Regions from separate parts of the Kitasatospora purpeofusca genome, predicted to be linked through region 1. Evidence: riboswitches for the same ligand, from Rfam matches in the RefSeq annotation. Region 1 holds a riboswitch; the other holds the start of a gene.

The links. A riboswitch is a leader RNA that binds a small molecule or an ion and turns the genes downstream of it on or off. The one in region 1 is predicted to bind cyclic di-AMP.
Region 2: linked by a shared signal. The riboswitch ahead of OG715_RS34695 (transglycosylase family protein) and the one ahead of OG715_RS25295 (LysM peptidoglycan-binding domain-containing protein) in region 1 are both predicted to bind cyclic di-AMP.

Annotation. Positions count from the first base shown of each region.
Region 1 is NZ_CP108561.1:5,745,442-5,752,930, reverse strand. Features, by position in the region: gene OG715_RS25315 (Ppx/GppA phosphatase family protein) at 1-771, opposite strand, end outside; gene OG715_RS25310 (DUF501 domain-containing protein) at 768-1,430, opposite strand; gene OG715_RS25305 (FtsB family cell division protein) at 1,420-1,917, opposite strand; gene eno (phosphopyruvate hydratase) at 2,044-3,330, opposite strand; gene OG715_RS25295 (LysM peptidoglycan-binding domain-containing protein) at 3,685-4,461, opposite strand; cyclic di-AMP (ydaO/yuaA leader) riboswitch at 4,467-4,615, opposite strand; gene OG715_RS25290 (cytochrome P450 family protein) at 4,847-6,133, opposite strand; gene OG715_RS25285 (SDR family NAD(P)-dependent oxidoreductase) at 6,397-6,819, shown strand; gene OG715_RS25280 (MazG family protein) at 6,874-7,489, opposite strand, start outside.
Region 2 is NZ_CP108561.1:7,937,412-7,944,900, forward strand. Features, by position in the region: gene OG715_RS34675 (sugar ABC transporter permease) at 1-342, shown strand, start outside; gene OG715_RS34680 (glycoside hydrolase family 13 protein) at 398-2,104, shown strand; gene OG715_RS34685 (LacI family DNA-binding transcriptional regulator) at 2,130-3,149, shown strand; gene OG715_RS34690 (hypothetical protein) at 3,205-3,405, opposite strand; gene OG715_RS34695 (transglycosylase family protein) at 3,587-4,852, opposite strand; cyclic di-AMP (ydaO/yuaA leader) riboswitch at 4,861-5,028, opposite strand; gene OG715_RS34700 (hypothetical protein) at 5,294-7,489, shown strand, end outside.

The DNA.
Region 1 (7,489 bases):
GCGCAGCAGCCGGTCCGCGATCTCGGCGACCCGCTCGCGGGAGATCCGCGAGTGGTGGATCGCCTCCGAGTCGTACCGGGGCAGGTCCTGGGCGATCGCCGAGATGGTGGTGACCGTCCCGGCCAGGCCGACCAGGGTCGCCGCGCCGGTCAGCGGGACGGCCTCCTCGGCCCGGTCCAGCTCCGCCCGCACATGCGCCCGCGCCTCGGCGATCTGCTCGTCCGAGGGCAGCTCGGCGCCGCCGAAGTGCCGCTCGGTCAGCCGGACGCAGCCGATGTCCACCGAGCGGGCCGCCTCGACGTCCTCGGCCCCGAGCACGAACTCGGTCGAGCCGCCGCCCAGGTCGAAGACCAGGTACGGGGTGGCGAAGGTGCCGCCGGTGAGCTCCTTGGTGGCGCCCACGAAGGAGAGGTGCGCCTCCTCCTCGCCGCTGACCACCTCGGGCTCGACCCCCAGGGCCGCCCGCACGCCGTCGATGTACTCGGCGCTGTTCTCGGCGTCCCGGGAGGCGCTGGTGGCGACGAAGCGGATCCGCTCCGGGCCGACGCCGAAGCCGGAGATCACCCCGGCGTACTCCCGGCAGGCCGCGAAGGTGCGCTCCAGCGCGTCCGGGTGCAGCCGGCCGGTGCGGTCGACGCCCTGGCCCAGCCGGTTGATGATCATCCGCCGGTCCAGGTCGGTGATCTCCCCGGTCTCCGGGTCGAGATCGGCGACCAGCAACCGGATCGAATTGGTCCCGCAGTCGATCGCGGCCACCCTGGTCGTGCTCATGCCCCGGCCTCCCCTGCCTCGTCCGCCCCGTCCGCCTCCTGCGCCGCGCGCTTGGCGGCACGGTCGGCGGTCTTCTGCTCCTTGGCCGCGATCACGGCCTCGTGGTCCTGCGCCTTGGCCCGGTTGCGGAGCACCCGCCCGCCGGCCGCCTCGACCTCAGCCGGGGACACGCACGGGCCCTTGGCCCACCAGTCCTCCAGCATCCCGATCGCCTCGTCGCCCAGCGGGTTGACGCCCTCGCCGGCCGCCAGCGAGTGGCCGACCAGCACGTGCAGGCACTTGACCCGGTCCGGCATGCCGCCGGCGCTCGGGAAGCCCTCCAGCACCTCGATGGCGTCCCGGCGGGCGATGTAGTCCTCGTGCGCCTTCCGGTAGTCCGAGGCCAGCTCCGGGTCCTCGGCGAGCCGGGCGCTCTGCTCCTTCATCACGCCGTCCGCCTCGAGGGTGCCGATCAGCGAGGCGGCCTTGGGGCAGGTCAGGTAGTACAGCGTCGGGAACGGCGTGCCGTCCGGCAGTCGGGGGGCCGTCTCCACGACGTCCGGGTTGCCGCACGGGCAGCGGTGAGCGACGCCGCGCAGACCGCGCGGGACCCGGCCGAGCTGCGCGGCGATGGCCGCGACGTCCTGGTCGGAGACGGTGGGGTGGTTCTCAGTGGTCATGGGAGGGGCTGTCTCCAGCGGGGACGGGGGCGGGTGGTGAGGAAGGGGCGGGCTGCGCCGGGGCAGCGGGGGTCGCGGGAGCGGCGGCAGCGGCGTCCACGGAGTCCCAGACACTGGCGTACCAGGGTCTGGCGGCCTTGACCGCCCCGGCGGCCGGGCCCTGCGCGGGCGGCGGCGCGCCCAACGAGGACTTCGCCTGGTCCTGGGCGGCCGGGTCCACCGCGATGTACGGGGTCTCCCCCGGCATCGCGTAGTGCAGCCGGCTCCTGGCCTGCGCCTTGACGTACTCCGGGTCCTGCCAGCGGGCCTTCTCCCGGCGCAGTTGCTCGACCTGCTGCCGGGCGTGCTCGGCACGGGCCCGCTGCGCCGTGATCTCGGAGCGCTGCGAGATGAACTGCCGGGTCGGGTAGGCCAGGATCGCCACCAGCGAGCAGAGCACGAGGACCAGGACGGTCGCCCGGCTCGTGAACCGAGGCCGGGCCGCCAAGCCCGGGATCCTCCAGCCTGCCATCTCCGGTGTCCCCTCCTGGTCGCGACGGTGCCCCGCCGTCCACCCTACGGGGTGAACGGCGGGGCACCGGTCAGGCGTGCGCCACTCGGGCGGCCGGGCGGGTCAGCCCTCGTGCTTGAACCGCGGGAAGGCGCCGCGGCCGGCGTACTCGGCGGCGTCGTCGAGGATCTCCTCGATGCGCAGCAGCTGGTTGTACTTGGCGACGCGCTCGGAGCGGGCCGGGGCACCGGTCTTGATCTGGCCGCAGTTGGTGGCGACGGCCAGGTCGGCGATGGTGACGTCCTCGGTCTCGCCGGAGCGATGGGACATCATGCAGCGGTAGCCGTTGCGCTGGGCCAGCTCGACGGCGTCCAGGGTCTCGGTCAGCGAACCGATCTGGTTGACCTTCACCAGCAGCGCATTGGCGGTGCCGGTCTCGATGCCGCGGGCCAGGCGGGCCGGGTTGGTGACGAACAGGTCGTCGCCGACCAGCTGGACCTTGTCGCCCAGCTTCTCGGTCATGGCCTTCCAGCCGTCCCAGTCCGACTCGTCCAGCGGGTCCTCGATCGAGACCAGCGGGTAGGCGGCGACCAGGCCGGCGTAGTACTCGATGAGCTCGGCGGAGGTCAGGCCCTTGCCCTCGAACTGGTAGGCGTCGTCCTCGTAGAACTCGGAGGCGGCGACGTCCAGGGCCAGCGCGATGTCCTTGCCCGGCACGTAGCCGGCCTTCTGGATGGCCTCGACGATGAGGTCGAGGGCCTCGCGGTTGGAGTCCAGGTTCGGGGCGAAGCCGCCCTCGTCGCCCAGGCCGGTGGAGAGGCCGCGCTCCTTCAGCACGCCCTTGAGCGTGTGGTAGACCTCGACGCCCCAGCGGACGGCCTCGGAGAAGGACTCCGCGCCGATCGGAGCGATCATGAACTCCTGGATGTCGACGTTGGAGTCCGCGTGCGAGCCGCCGTTGAGGATGTTCATCATCGGGACCGGCAGGACGTGCGCGTTCGGGCCGCCCAGGTAGCGGAACAGCGGCAGGTCGCTGGCCTCGGAGGCGGCGTGCGCGACGGCCAGCGAGACGCCCAGGATGGCGTTGGCGCCGAGCGAGGACTTGTCCGGGGTGGCGTCCAGGTCGAGCATGGCCTGGTCGATCAGGCGCTGCTCGGTGGCGTCGTAGCCGACCAGCTCCGGGCCGATCTGCTCGATGACGGCCAGGACGGCCTTCTCCACGCCCTTGCCGAAGTAGCGGTTCTTGTCGCCGTCGCGGAGCTCCAGGGCCTCGAAGGCACCGGTGGAGGCACCCGACGGGACAGCGGCACGGCCGGTGCTGCCGTCGTCGAGGCCGACCTCGACCTCGACCGTGGGGTTGCCGCGCGAGTCGAGAATCTCACGGGCTACGACGACATCGATGGACGGCACGAGGCATCTCCTAGCGGAAGCAGGTACCGGCTGACGGTGGGGTGCCGTCGGCCGGACGATTGCGGAGTCGTTACGACCAGAGCCTAACCGCACCGGCTGTCCGGGCCACGTCGACCTCGGCTCCGTCTCAGCGTGTGGCCGTGCTACCCACCGGTAGTTCACCTGGTTGCCCGGCCTCGGACGCCCCGGGGCGGACCGAGGGGGCGGAACGAGGGGGCGGAACGGGCGGGACAGGCCGGAGCCGACGCGCCTGCCCGCCCGGCCGCCTGTCCACCTGTCCGGTGACGGGCAGGCAGGCGGGCAGGCGGGCAGGCAGGCGGGCAGGCGGTGGGACGAGCCGGGTGGGCGCGAGCGTCAGCCGAGGGCGAGGACCTGGCCGGGGACGATCAGGTCCGGGTCGCCGCCGACGGTGCCGCGGTTGCCGTCGTACAGGGCCTGCCAACCGCCCTGGACACCCTTCGCGGTCGCGATCCCGGCGAGCGTGTCGCCGTCGCGGACGGTGTAGCCCTGGCCGGCCTGCGCCTGCGGGGCCTGCCGCGTCTGCTGCGCCTGCTGCTGGACCTGCGGCGCCGGCTGGGCGGCGTGCTTCGGCGCGTACTGCTGGGTCTGCGGAGCCTGCTGGGCCTGCGACTTGGGGGCGGCGTGCTTCGGCGCGGCCTTCGGGGCCTGCTGCTCGATCTGCGCCTGCGGGGCCTGCGGCTTCGGGGCGGCCGGGGCGGCGTCCGTCGAGGTGTCGACCGCCGCCGGGGCACCGCCCTTGCTCAGACCCGCCTTCTTGGAGCACACCGGCCAGGCGCCCGGGCCCTGCGAGGCCAGCACCTTCTCGGCGACGGTGATCTGCGCCGCCTTCGAGGCCTGGTTGGCCTGCGGCGCGTAGGAGGTGCCGCCGAACGCCTTCCAGGTACTGGAGGTGAACTGCAGGCCGCCGTAGAAGCCGTTGCCGGTGTTGATGCCCCAGTTGCCGCCGCTCTCGCACTGGGCGACCGCGTCCCAGGTCGAGGCCGGGGCGGCCGAGGCGCCGGTGGCGGTGAGGATGGGCATCGCCAGTCCGACGCCGGCGACACCGGCGACGGCGATGGCCTTCTCGGTCTGGGTGCGGCGACGATGACGGCCGGTTCCGACGAACAGCATGAGGAAGTCCCTCTCCGTACGCCTGCGAGGTGAGCTGTCGGGTTCGGACCGGGAGGTGGCCCGGCCGCGCGGAGGCGGCTTCACCCCAAGCCGTGGGGACGGCGCAAAGACCTGGTTCCCCCGCCCCTGCCCAGGGTTCTGGTCGGTTTCCGGTGACGCGGCGGGCAGGACTCGGCGTTCCGCGCACGGGACCCGCTTCCGCGGGCTCCCCGGAGAGTAGACAGATCTTCAGAGCAATCACAAGCTCATATCGCCGCTATCACACGGAAATCACGTCAGGTGATGGATTGCCTACCAACCGAAGAGGTATGTCCGGGTTGATGGAGATTCACGCCGGTCCGATTCGAGCCGTGGAGACTCCGCGTCAGCGTGTCGTGAGTCCCCCTCAGTGAACTGCCGAGGGGTCGGCGGAGGTTGTCACCGATGTCGCTTCCGGCGCGAATTCCACCGGAAGTTCACGAAGTCCGCGCATGATCAGACCACCGCGCCAGCGCAGTTCCTCCGGATCTGCGGCGAGCCGGAGGTCCGGCAGCCGGGACAGCAGGGTGGTCAGCGCGGCCCGCCCCTCCAGGCGCGCCAGCGGGGCGCCGATGCAGTAGTGGATGCCGTGCCCGAAGCCCAGGTGCGGGTTGTCCGCCCGGGCCAGGTCGAGGGTGTTCTCGTCCGCGAACCGCGCCGGGTCCCGGTCCGCCGCCGCGAGCACCACCAGCACCGGGTCGCCGACCGGGATCCCCACCCCGCCGATGGTCAGCGGACTCGTCGCGAACCGCCAGGTGGCCATCTCCACCGGACCGTCGTAGCGGAGGAGTTCCTCGATCCCGGTCTCCAGCAGCGCGCTCTCGCCGCGCCCGATCGACTCCTGGAGCAGGGCCCGCTGCCCCGGGTTGCGCAGCAGCGCGTAGACGCCGTTGCCGATCAGGTTCACCGTCGTCTCGAAGCCCGCGAAGAGCAGGATGAAGGCCATCGCCGCGGCCTCGTTCTCGCTGAGGTGCTCCCCGTGGTCGCTGGCCCGGATCAGCCCCGAGATCAGGTCGTCCCCGGGGTCCGCGCGCTTGCGGTGGATCAGCTCCGCGAGGTAGGCCCGCATCCGCTTCACCGCCCGCCCCACACCTCCGCGTTGCCCACCGCCGTGCCGGATCATCATCCCGGCCCAGTCCCGGAAGTCGTCCTGGTCCTCGGCCGGCACCCCGAGCAGGTCGCAGATCGCGTAGATGGGGAGCGGGAAGGCGAACTCGTGGATGAGGTCGGCCGATCCGCGCGCCGCGAAGCCGTCGATCAGCCGGTCGGTCAGCTGCTGCACCCGGGGCTCGAAGGCGGCCACCCGGCGCGGGGTGAAGGCCTTCGACACCAGGCGGCGCAGCCGGGTGTGGTCCGGCGGGTCGATGTTCAGCAGGTGCGTCATCAGGTCGGCCTGGCGCTCGCCCGGGATGCCGACCCGGCCGGTGCGGTGGGCCTGCTCGCTGTGGTGCGCCGGGTTCTTGGAGAGCCGGCTGTCCGCGAGCGCCTGGCGGGCGTCCGCGTACCGGGTGACCAGCCAGGCGTCCACCCCGCTGGGCAGGGTGGTCCGGTGCACCGGCCGGTGCTCGCGCAGCCACGCGTACGCCGGGTACGGGTCGGCGGCGAACTCCCAGGTGAACAGGGGCGGACGGTCGGGAGCGGGCTGAGCTGGCATGGGTCGACGGTATCCCGGGCGCGCCCCCGGCACCGCACCGTGGGCGCCGCCGTTCCCGCAGCCGGTCCCGCCGCCGTTCGCACCGCCGTCCCCGGGCCCGCCGATCGCTCCGGTCATCGTTCCGGTGACGGTGGGCCGAAGCAGGCGTGAGTCTGGTCACCTGAGGGGTAATTGCTGTTGCGGAGGATCAGGTCGTGCCTACGATCCTCCGCAAGATGTCCGTGGGCGCCGGTGCGGAGCCGCCCACAGGGAGGAGCAGGGCCATGCGGGTCACCGGTGCGGTCATCGTGATCGCGGTACTCGACGGCGGGTCGGGGGCGGGCCTCGCCCGCCGCTTCACCGCGGCGGGAGCCGCCGGGATGCTGATCGCCGACCAGCGGAGCGGGGTCGCCGAGGACCTCGCCACCGAACTCGACCGGCCGGGCTGCCCGGTCGTCGGGGTGTGCGGCGACGTCCGCCGCCCCAGCGATGTCGCCGCGCTGGTCGACACCGCCGAGAAGCACCTGGGCCCGATCGACCTCTTCTGCGTGGCCGGGCCGGACGGCGAGCGGATCGTCTCCCTCTCCGACCTGCCCGACCACCTCGACCTGGAGCGGCTCGCCGAACTCGTCGCACTGGTCGGCGAGGCGATCGGCGAGGTCGTCCCGCCGCAGCGGCGTCCGGTGCAGGGCGTCGCCGCGGCCTGAGGCCCCCGGGGCGGACGGGGCTGCCCGGGCCGCCCCGCCGGTCGGGCTGCCCGCTTACTCGGCGGGCTTCAGGCCCTCGGCGGCGCGCACCGCGTCGCGGTACCCCCGTGCCGCCGCCCGCAGTGCGGCGTCCACATCGAGCCCGGCGTCGTGCGCGCGCTGAGCCACCGCGAGCAGCAGGCGGCCGGCGGACTCCGCCGTGAGCTCGGCGGGCAGTTCGTACGGCTCGTCCGGCACGCCCGCGAACCCGGACCGGCGCACCCGCGACACCAGCTTCGCCGCGTAGGCCAGCGCGGGCAGCCCGGCCGGGACGCCGTCCAGCACCGACTCGCGGTCCGACTTCTCTGCCGCCTTGAGCGTCTCCCAGTTGGCCTCCACCTCGGCCGCGCCGTCCGCCTCGGTGTCCCCGAACACGTGCGGGTGCCGGTACATCAGCTTCTCGACGATGTCGCCCGCCACGTCGTCGATCGAGAACGCCCCGGTGGGGTGCTCCTCGGCGATCCGGGAGTGGAAGAAGACCTGGAGCAGCACGTCGCCGAGCTCCTCGCGGAGGGTGTCGCGGTCCCCCTCCTCGATCGCTTCGACCAGCTCGAAGGCCTCCTCGACCAGGTACTTCACCAGGCTGGCGTGGGTCTGCTCGGCGTCCCACGGGCAGCCGCCGGGCGAGCGG
Region 2 (7,489 bases), 2.2 Mb from region 1:
ATCCCGGTGGAGATCGACGAGGCCGGCCGGGTCGACGGGCTCTCCCCGTTCGGCACCTTCTGGCGGCTGGTGCTGCCGCTCGCCCGCCCGGGCCTGGCGGTCGCCGCCTTCTACTCCTTCCTCACCGCCTGGGCCGAGGTCGCCTTCGCCTCCACCTTCATGCTCAGCTCCGACAAGTACACGCTGGCCGTCGGCCTGCAGACCTTCGTCAGCGAGCACGACGCCCAGTGGAACCTGATGGCCGCCACCGCGGTGCTGATCGCGATCCCCTCCTCGGTCCTCTTCTACCTGGTGCAGCGCCACCTGGTGACCGGGCTGACCGCCGGCGCCTCGAAGTCCTGACCGCCGGCGCTCCCCGTCCTGACTGCTCCTCCTCCACCCCCAAGGGATACCGTCCATGACCCAGAACCTGGCCGACACCTCCCGGCCCGCCGCCGACGCCACCGCTCACGAGGCCGGTGCCGGCGCGGACAGAGGCTGGTGGCGGGACGCGGTCATCTACCAGGTGTACCCGCGCAGTTTCGCCGACTCCAACGGCGACGGCATGGGCGACCTGCCCGGCATCCGCAGCCGCCTGCCCTACCTGCGCGACCTCGGCGTGGACGCCGTCTGGCTGTCGCCGTTCTACGCCTCCCCGCAGGCCGACGCCGGCTACGACGTGGCCGACTACCGGGCGGTGGACCCGATGTTCGGCACCCTGCTGGACGCGGACGCGCTGATCCGCGACGCCCACGCGCTGGGCCTGCGGATCATCGTGGACCTCGTCCCCAACCACTCCTCCGACCAGCACGAGTGGTTCCAGCGCGCCCTGCGCGAGGGCCCCGGCTCCCCGCTGCGCGAGCGCTACCACTTCCGTCCCGGCCAGGGCGAGAACGGCGAACTGCCGCCCAACGACTGGGAGTCCATCTTCGGCGGCCCGGCCTGGACCCGCTCGGAGAACCCGGACGGCACCCCCGGCGACTGGTACCTGCACCTGTTCGCCCCCGAGCAGCCCGACTTCGACTGGGACAGCCCGGCCGTCGCCGACGAGTTCCGCTCCATCCTGCGGTTCTGGCTGGACATGGGCGTCGACGGCTTCCGGATCGACGTCGCCCACGGCCTGGTCAAGGCCCCCGGCCTGCCCGACCTCGGCGGCGGCGACCAGCTCAAGCTGCTCGGCAACGACGTCATGCCGTTCTTCGACCAGGACGGCGTGCACGAGATCTACCGCAGCTGGCGCAAGATCCTCGACGAGTACCCCGGCCAGCGGATCGGCGTCGCCGAGGCCTGGACCCCGACCGTCGAGCGCACCGCGAACTACGTCCGCCCGGACGAACTGCACCAGGCCTTCAACTTCCAGTACCTGGGCACCTCCTGGGACGCGGCCGAGCTGCGCGGCGTGATCGACCTCTCGCTCGACTCGATGCGCCCGGTCGACGCCCCCACCACCTGGGTGCTCTCCAACCACGACGTCACCCGGCACGCCACCCGGTTCGCCAACCCGCCCGGCCTCGGCACCCAGATCCGCACCCCCGGCGACCGCGCGCTCGGCCTGCGCCGCGCCCGCGCCGCCACCCTGCTGATGCTCGCCCTGCCCGGCTCCGCCTACGTCTACCAGGGCGAGGAGCTCGGCCTGCCGGACGTCACCGACCTGCCCGACGAGGTCCGCCAGGACCCGTCGTTCTTCCGCCAGGCCGGCCAGGACGGCTTCCGCGACGGCTGCCGGGTCCCGATCCCGTGGTCCGGCACCGAGGCCCCGTACGGCTTCGGCCCGGACGCCGGCGGCCCGTCCTGGCTGCCGCAGCCCGCCGAGTGGGCCGCGCTCAGCGTCGAGGCGCAGACCGGCGACCCGACCTCCACCCTGGAGCTGTACCGCTCCGCGCTGGCCCTGCGCCGGGACCGCGACGACCTCGGCGCCGGCCGCGAGGTCGAGTGGCTGGAGAGCCCCGAGGGCACCCTGGCGTTCCGCCGCGGCTCCTTCGTCTGCACCGTCAACGCCACCGGCGCCCCGGTCGCGATACCGGCGCCCGGCCGGCTGCTGCTGACCTCCGCCGGCGCCGACCCCCGGGTCGTCGACGGCGAGGCGGTGCTGGCCGCGGACAGCACCGACTGGTGGGCGGTCTGACGTGGTTGCAATAGGCTCTGGGACCGTGACTACGGCGCGACTCTCAGACATCGCGGCGCAGGCGGGGGTCAGCGAGGCCACCGTCTCCCGCGTGCTCAACGGCAAGGCGAACGTCTCCGCCACCACCCGGCAGACCGTGCTGGCGGCGCTGGACGTGCTCGGCTACGAGCGGCCGACCCGGCTGCGCCAGCGCAGTGCCGGGCTGATCGGACTGATCACCCCGGAACTGAGCAACCCGATCTTCCCGGCGCTGGCCCAGGTGATCGAGCAGGCGCTGAGCCGGCACGGCTACACGCCGGTGCTCTGCACCCAGACCCCGGGCGGCTCCACCGAGGACGAACTGGTCGAGATGCTGGTCGACCGGGGCGTGGCGGGCATCGTCTTCGTCTCCGGCCTGCACGCCGACAGCACCGCCGACCACGACCGCTACGCCCGGCTGGCCGGGCGCGGGGTGCCGTTCGTGCTGATCAACGGCTACAGCGAGAAGATCGACGCGCCGTTCATCTCGCCGGACGACCGGGCCGCGATGTGGATGGCCGTCCAGCACCTGGCCGAACTCGGCCACGAGCGGATCGGGCTGGCCGTCGGGCAGCGGCGGTACGTGCCGGTGCTGCGCAAGATCGAGGGCTTCACGGCGGCCCTGCGGGAGGTGCTCGGGCACACCCGGGAGGAGGCCGAGGAGCTCGTCCGGCACACGCTGTTCAGCGTGGAGGGCGGGCACGCGGCGGCCGGGGCGCTGCTGGACAAGGGCTGCACGGCGATCGTCTGCGGCAGCGACATGATGGCGCTCGGCGCGATCCGGGCGGTCCGTCAGCGGGGCCTGGCGGTGCCGCAGGACGTCTCGGTGGTCGGTTTCGACGACTCGCCGCTGATAGCTTTCACCGAGCCGCCGCTGACCACCGTCCGCCAGCCGGTGGAGGCGATGGCCACTGCGGCCGTGGACGCCCTGCTGGAGGAGGTCGGCGGCAACGCCGTCCAGCGCGGGGAGTTCATGTTCCAGCCGGAGCTGGTGATGCGCGGCTCGACCGGGGGCCGCGCGCGCTGAGGAGACACCACGAGGGCCCGGGAGCGAACCGCTCCCGGGCCCCTCGGCGTTCGGCTCAGCCCTCCTGGGCGGTGGGCCGGTCCGGGGTGACCCGGTGGCCGTCGGCGGCGTCACCGGTGCGGGTCTCGGTGCGCCGGCCCCGCTCCAGGAAGTCGCGGAGGATCAGTTCGACGGCGTCCTGCGGGTTCCTGGTGCCGGACAGCATCATCGCGTCGATGGCGAGATTGGCGTCGAGCGAGACGGTGACCTGGGCCATGGTGACTCCTCCTCGGGTGCAGAGCAGCAGCATGCCCGCCGGGGCGGGCCTTTGACCATGGTTGTCCGGGACGGTGATCGCGGCTGTGCCCGCGCGTGGGCACGCCGCAGCCCCCGGGGAGAGGAGCGACGGCTCTCCCCGGGGGCCACGGGCCCGCGGACGGACCCCGGGCGTTACCGGATCAGACCCGGCCGGCGAAGTCCGGCGCCCAGTTGGCGACGGTCTGGAGCCGCACGCCCGAGCTCGGGTTGGCGGCCTCGATGTACTTGCCGTCGCCGATGTAGAGCGCGACGTGGTAGACGCCGGAGTCCTGGCCGTTGTTGGACCAGAACAGCAGGTCGCCCGCCTTGAGCGAGTCCAGCGAGACGTGCGTGGACGCGGCGGCCTGGTCGGCGGCGACGCGCGGGACGGAGACGCCCGCGGCGCGCAGCGCGGCCTGGGTCAGGCCGGAGCAGTCCCAGCCGCCGTTGCCGGTGCCGCCGTAGACGTAGGCCTGGCCGACCTTCGACTGGGCGAAGGAGACGGCGGCGGCCATGCTGCCGGTGGCGGCCGGAGCGGGGGCCGGGGTCTCGGCCTTCGCGGTGGCGTCGGCGGCGGGCTTGGCGGCCGTCCCGGAGCCGTTCTGGGCGTCCTTGGCGCGGTTGAACCAGTCGAAGCCCTGGCCCGACCTGTCGGCGGCCGGGGTCTTCGCCTCGGCGCGGTCGCCGAGGGTCAGGTGCTGGCCCGGGTAGATGCTGTGCGGGCCCTCGGCCAGGGTGGAGCGGTTGAGCTCGTACAGCCGCTCCCAGCCGCCCTGGACGTTGTTCTTGTCGGCGATGGAGGAGAGCCAGTCGCCGGCGACCACGGTGTAGTCGGCGGAGGCCTCCTGGCCCGCCTGGCGGTGCCACTTCTGCCAGTCCTGGGCGCCGGTGCGCTGCTGGGCGGCGTCGGAGGCGGCCGGGGCCGGGTTCTCGGGCTTGGTGGCGGGCTTCTCGGCCGGCTTGGCGGCCGGCTTCTCGGCGGGCTTGGCGGCCGGGGCCGGGGTCTTGGCGGCCGGCGCGGTGGTGGCGGAGGTGTCCACGGCGGCGGGGGTGCCGCCCTTGGTCAGACCGGCCTGGACCGAGCAGACCGGCCAGGCACCGGGGCCCTGCACGGCGAGCACCTTCTCGGCGATCGCGATCTGCTGGTCCTTGGTGGCGAGGTCGGCACGGGCGGCGAAGGCGGTGCCGCCGAACCCGGCCCAGGTGGAGTTGGTGAACTGGAGGCCGCCGTAGAAGCCGTTGCCGGTGTTGATGCTCCAGTTGCCGGTGCTCTCGCACTGGGCGACCTTGTCCCAGGTGGCGACGGAGGCGGCCGAGGCGGTGCCGGCGGTGAGGCAGGGGACGGTGAGGCCGATGCCCGCGACGCCGAGGGCGGCGATCGCGCGACGGGTACGGCCGGACAGACGGGTGCCGTTGGTGGGCAGCATGAAGAACGTGGTCCTCTCCCACGCCTGCGAGGTGAGCTGTCGGATTCGGGCCGGAGTTGCCCGGCCGCGCTGTGGACGCGGCTTCACCCCTAGCCCGGGTCCGGTCCGAGGACCGGTCCTGGGCGAACTACCTGTGGTTCCCCCGCTCCTGCCGTGATGTATTGCGCTGCCAGCACGCCCGACGGCAGGACTCGGCGTCGCGGACGGGCTGGGTCCGTGTGGCCACGAACGGGGAGCACGTTAAGCAGAGGCGGCTTCAAACCGCAAACATGTGTGACGACCGTCACAGTTTACGAAAGACGTGCTGAACCGCTGTCCTTCATGATCAGAAATGACCGATTTCCGGCAACGCCCGTCATGGCCAACACAACTGCCTATGCTTCAGAGCGTCGGCACCACGCCGGCGCAGACGCAGCCGCCCGGGGGGAGGGCTACGCACCGATGGGCATCGACGAGGAGCCGGACGCCGCCCGTCCGGCCGCCAGGCCGCGCGGGGCGCACCGCAGGGCAAAACATCGCAGAGCGGACATCCCACCCGAACCGCCCCGAACTCCCGTAACCCGCCGCGCATTACTGCGCTGGCTGGCCGTCGGCACCGCCTTCGCGGCGATCAGCGGCGAGGAGGTCCTGCGCCGCTCGCTGACCGGAGAGACCCGGCTGGTCACCCCGGCCGCCGTCGTCGGCTCCGGCCCGCCCGGGGAGGGCGCCCCGATGGGCCAGGACGGCGGCCACGGCGCCGCCCCGCCGGACGCCGCCGCCCCGGGCACCGGAGCCCCGGGCACGGGGCCCCCCGAGCAGCCGGCCCCCGCGCCCACCGTCGACCAGGGTGGCCGCCGCTGGTCCGACCGGGCCGGCTGGGGCGGCAGCCCGCCCGGACCGCGCAGCGCCGTCCGGATCACCGACAAGGTCCTGCTCGACACCGACGCCGAGGTCGGCTCCCTGCTGGTCGAGCCGGGCGGCAGTCTCACCTTCGCCGCCGACCGCACCCTCACCCTCGCCGCCGCGGGCAACGTCGAGATCCGCGGCACCCTCGCCCTCGCCCCCGACGGCGACCGGGTCCACACCCTCCGCTTCCCCTCCGTCGACGAGAAGCGCTTCCAGGGTGACGGCATGAAAGTGGTCGACACCGATGTGGGCCTCTGGGTCACCGGCGCCGGCTACCTGCGGCTGGACGGCGCCGCCAAGACCGCCTGGGTCCGCGCCGAGCGCGAGCTCAGGGCCGGCGACACCGTCGTCGACCTGGCCGCTCCGCCGGCCGGCTGGCTCCCCGGCGACGAACTGGCCGTCACCCCGACCGGCCCGCCCGACCAGGACGGCTTCGCCGCCGCCTACGACCTCGTCACCGTCCGGTCCGTCAGCGGAACCACCGTCACCCTGAACACCCCGCTCAAGTACCCGCACCCCAGGGTCGCCGCCGGAGGGGGCGTCACGGTCGGCGCCGAACTGCTCAACCTCACCCGCACCGTCCGGGTCGAGGGCAGCGCCAAGGGCCGCGCCCACGTCCACCTCACCAGCACCCGCCGGGCCGACGTCCGGCACAGCGCGCTGCGCTGGGTCGGGCCGCGCGCCGACACCAAGGAGACCTGGCGGGGCCCGGACGGCACCGCGCCCGTCACCGCGCCGGTGCTCGGCCGGTACGGGCTGCACTTCCACCGGCTCGGCGACGCCACCCGTGGCACCGTGGTCGAGGGCGTGGTCGTCCGGGACGCGGGCAGCCACGCGTTCGTGCCGCACGCCAGTCACGGCATCACCTTCCGCAGCTGCGTCAGCCACGAGACCTGGGAGGACGCCTACTGGTGGGACGGCCCGCTGGACACCCGCACCCCCCAGCAGCCCTCCGACGACATCGTCTACGAGTCCTGCGTCGCCTCCCGCACCCTGCTCGAACCCAACCCCCGGGCCTACCGGCTGACCGGCTTCAACCTCGGTGCGGGCACCGGCGGCAAGGCCGTGGACTGCGTCGCCGTCGGGGTGCAGGGCGCCACCGGTGCCTCCGGCTTCGAGTGGCCGGAGAACAGCGAGGGCGTCTGGACCTTCCAGCGCTGCCTGGCCCACAACAACCTGCAGGACGGCATCTTCGTCTGGCTCAACGCCCAGCGGCACCATGTGGTCACCGAGTTCGCCGCCTACCACAACGGCGGCTGGGGCATCGAGCACGGCGCCTACCTCAACGACTTCGACTACACCGCGAGCGTGCTGTACGGCAACGCCGGCGGGGGAGTGGCACTGCACGCGCTCGGCCGGGACCGCGGTAGCAACTTCGACGGGCTGCTGATCGACGCCGCCGGGCGCAGCGACTTCGCGGTGTCCACCGCCCGGCACGAACTCGCCGGGGAGTCGGTCACCTTCAGCCGCAGCCGGTTCACCGGCTACCGTAGGGCCGGGATCGCGTTCCGGGCCGGGGCCGACGGCAAACCGGACGACGTGCTGGTGCTGGACTGCGAGTTCGGCGGCAACGAGCTCTGGCTCGACCCGGAGGCCGGGGCGCCCAAGAACATCCTGCTGCGCCGGGCCGGAACGACCGAGGTGCTCCAGGTCCGCCGGGCGGGCGAGGAGGGCAACGACCGGCCGCAGTGGAACGCGGTCGCCGCGTCGGTGCCGACCCTGGCGGGCCAGTCCCGGCCGGTGCAGGTGCCG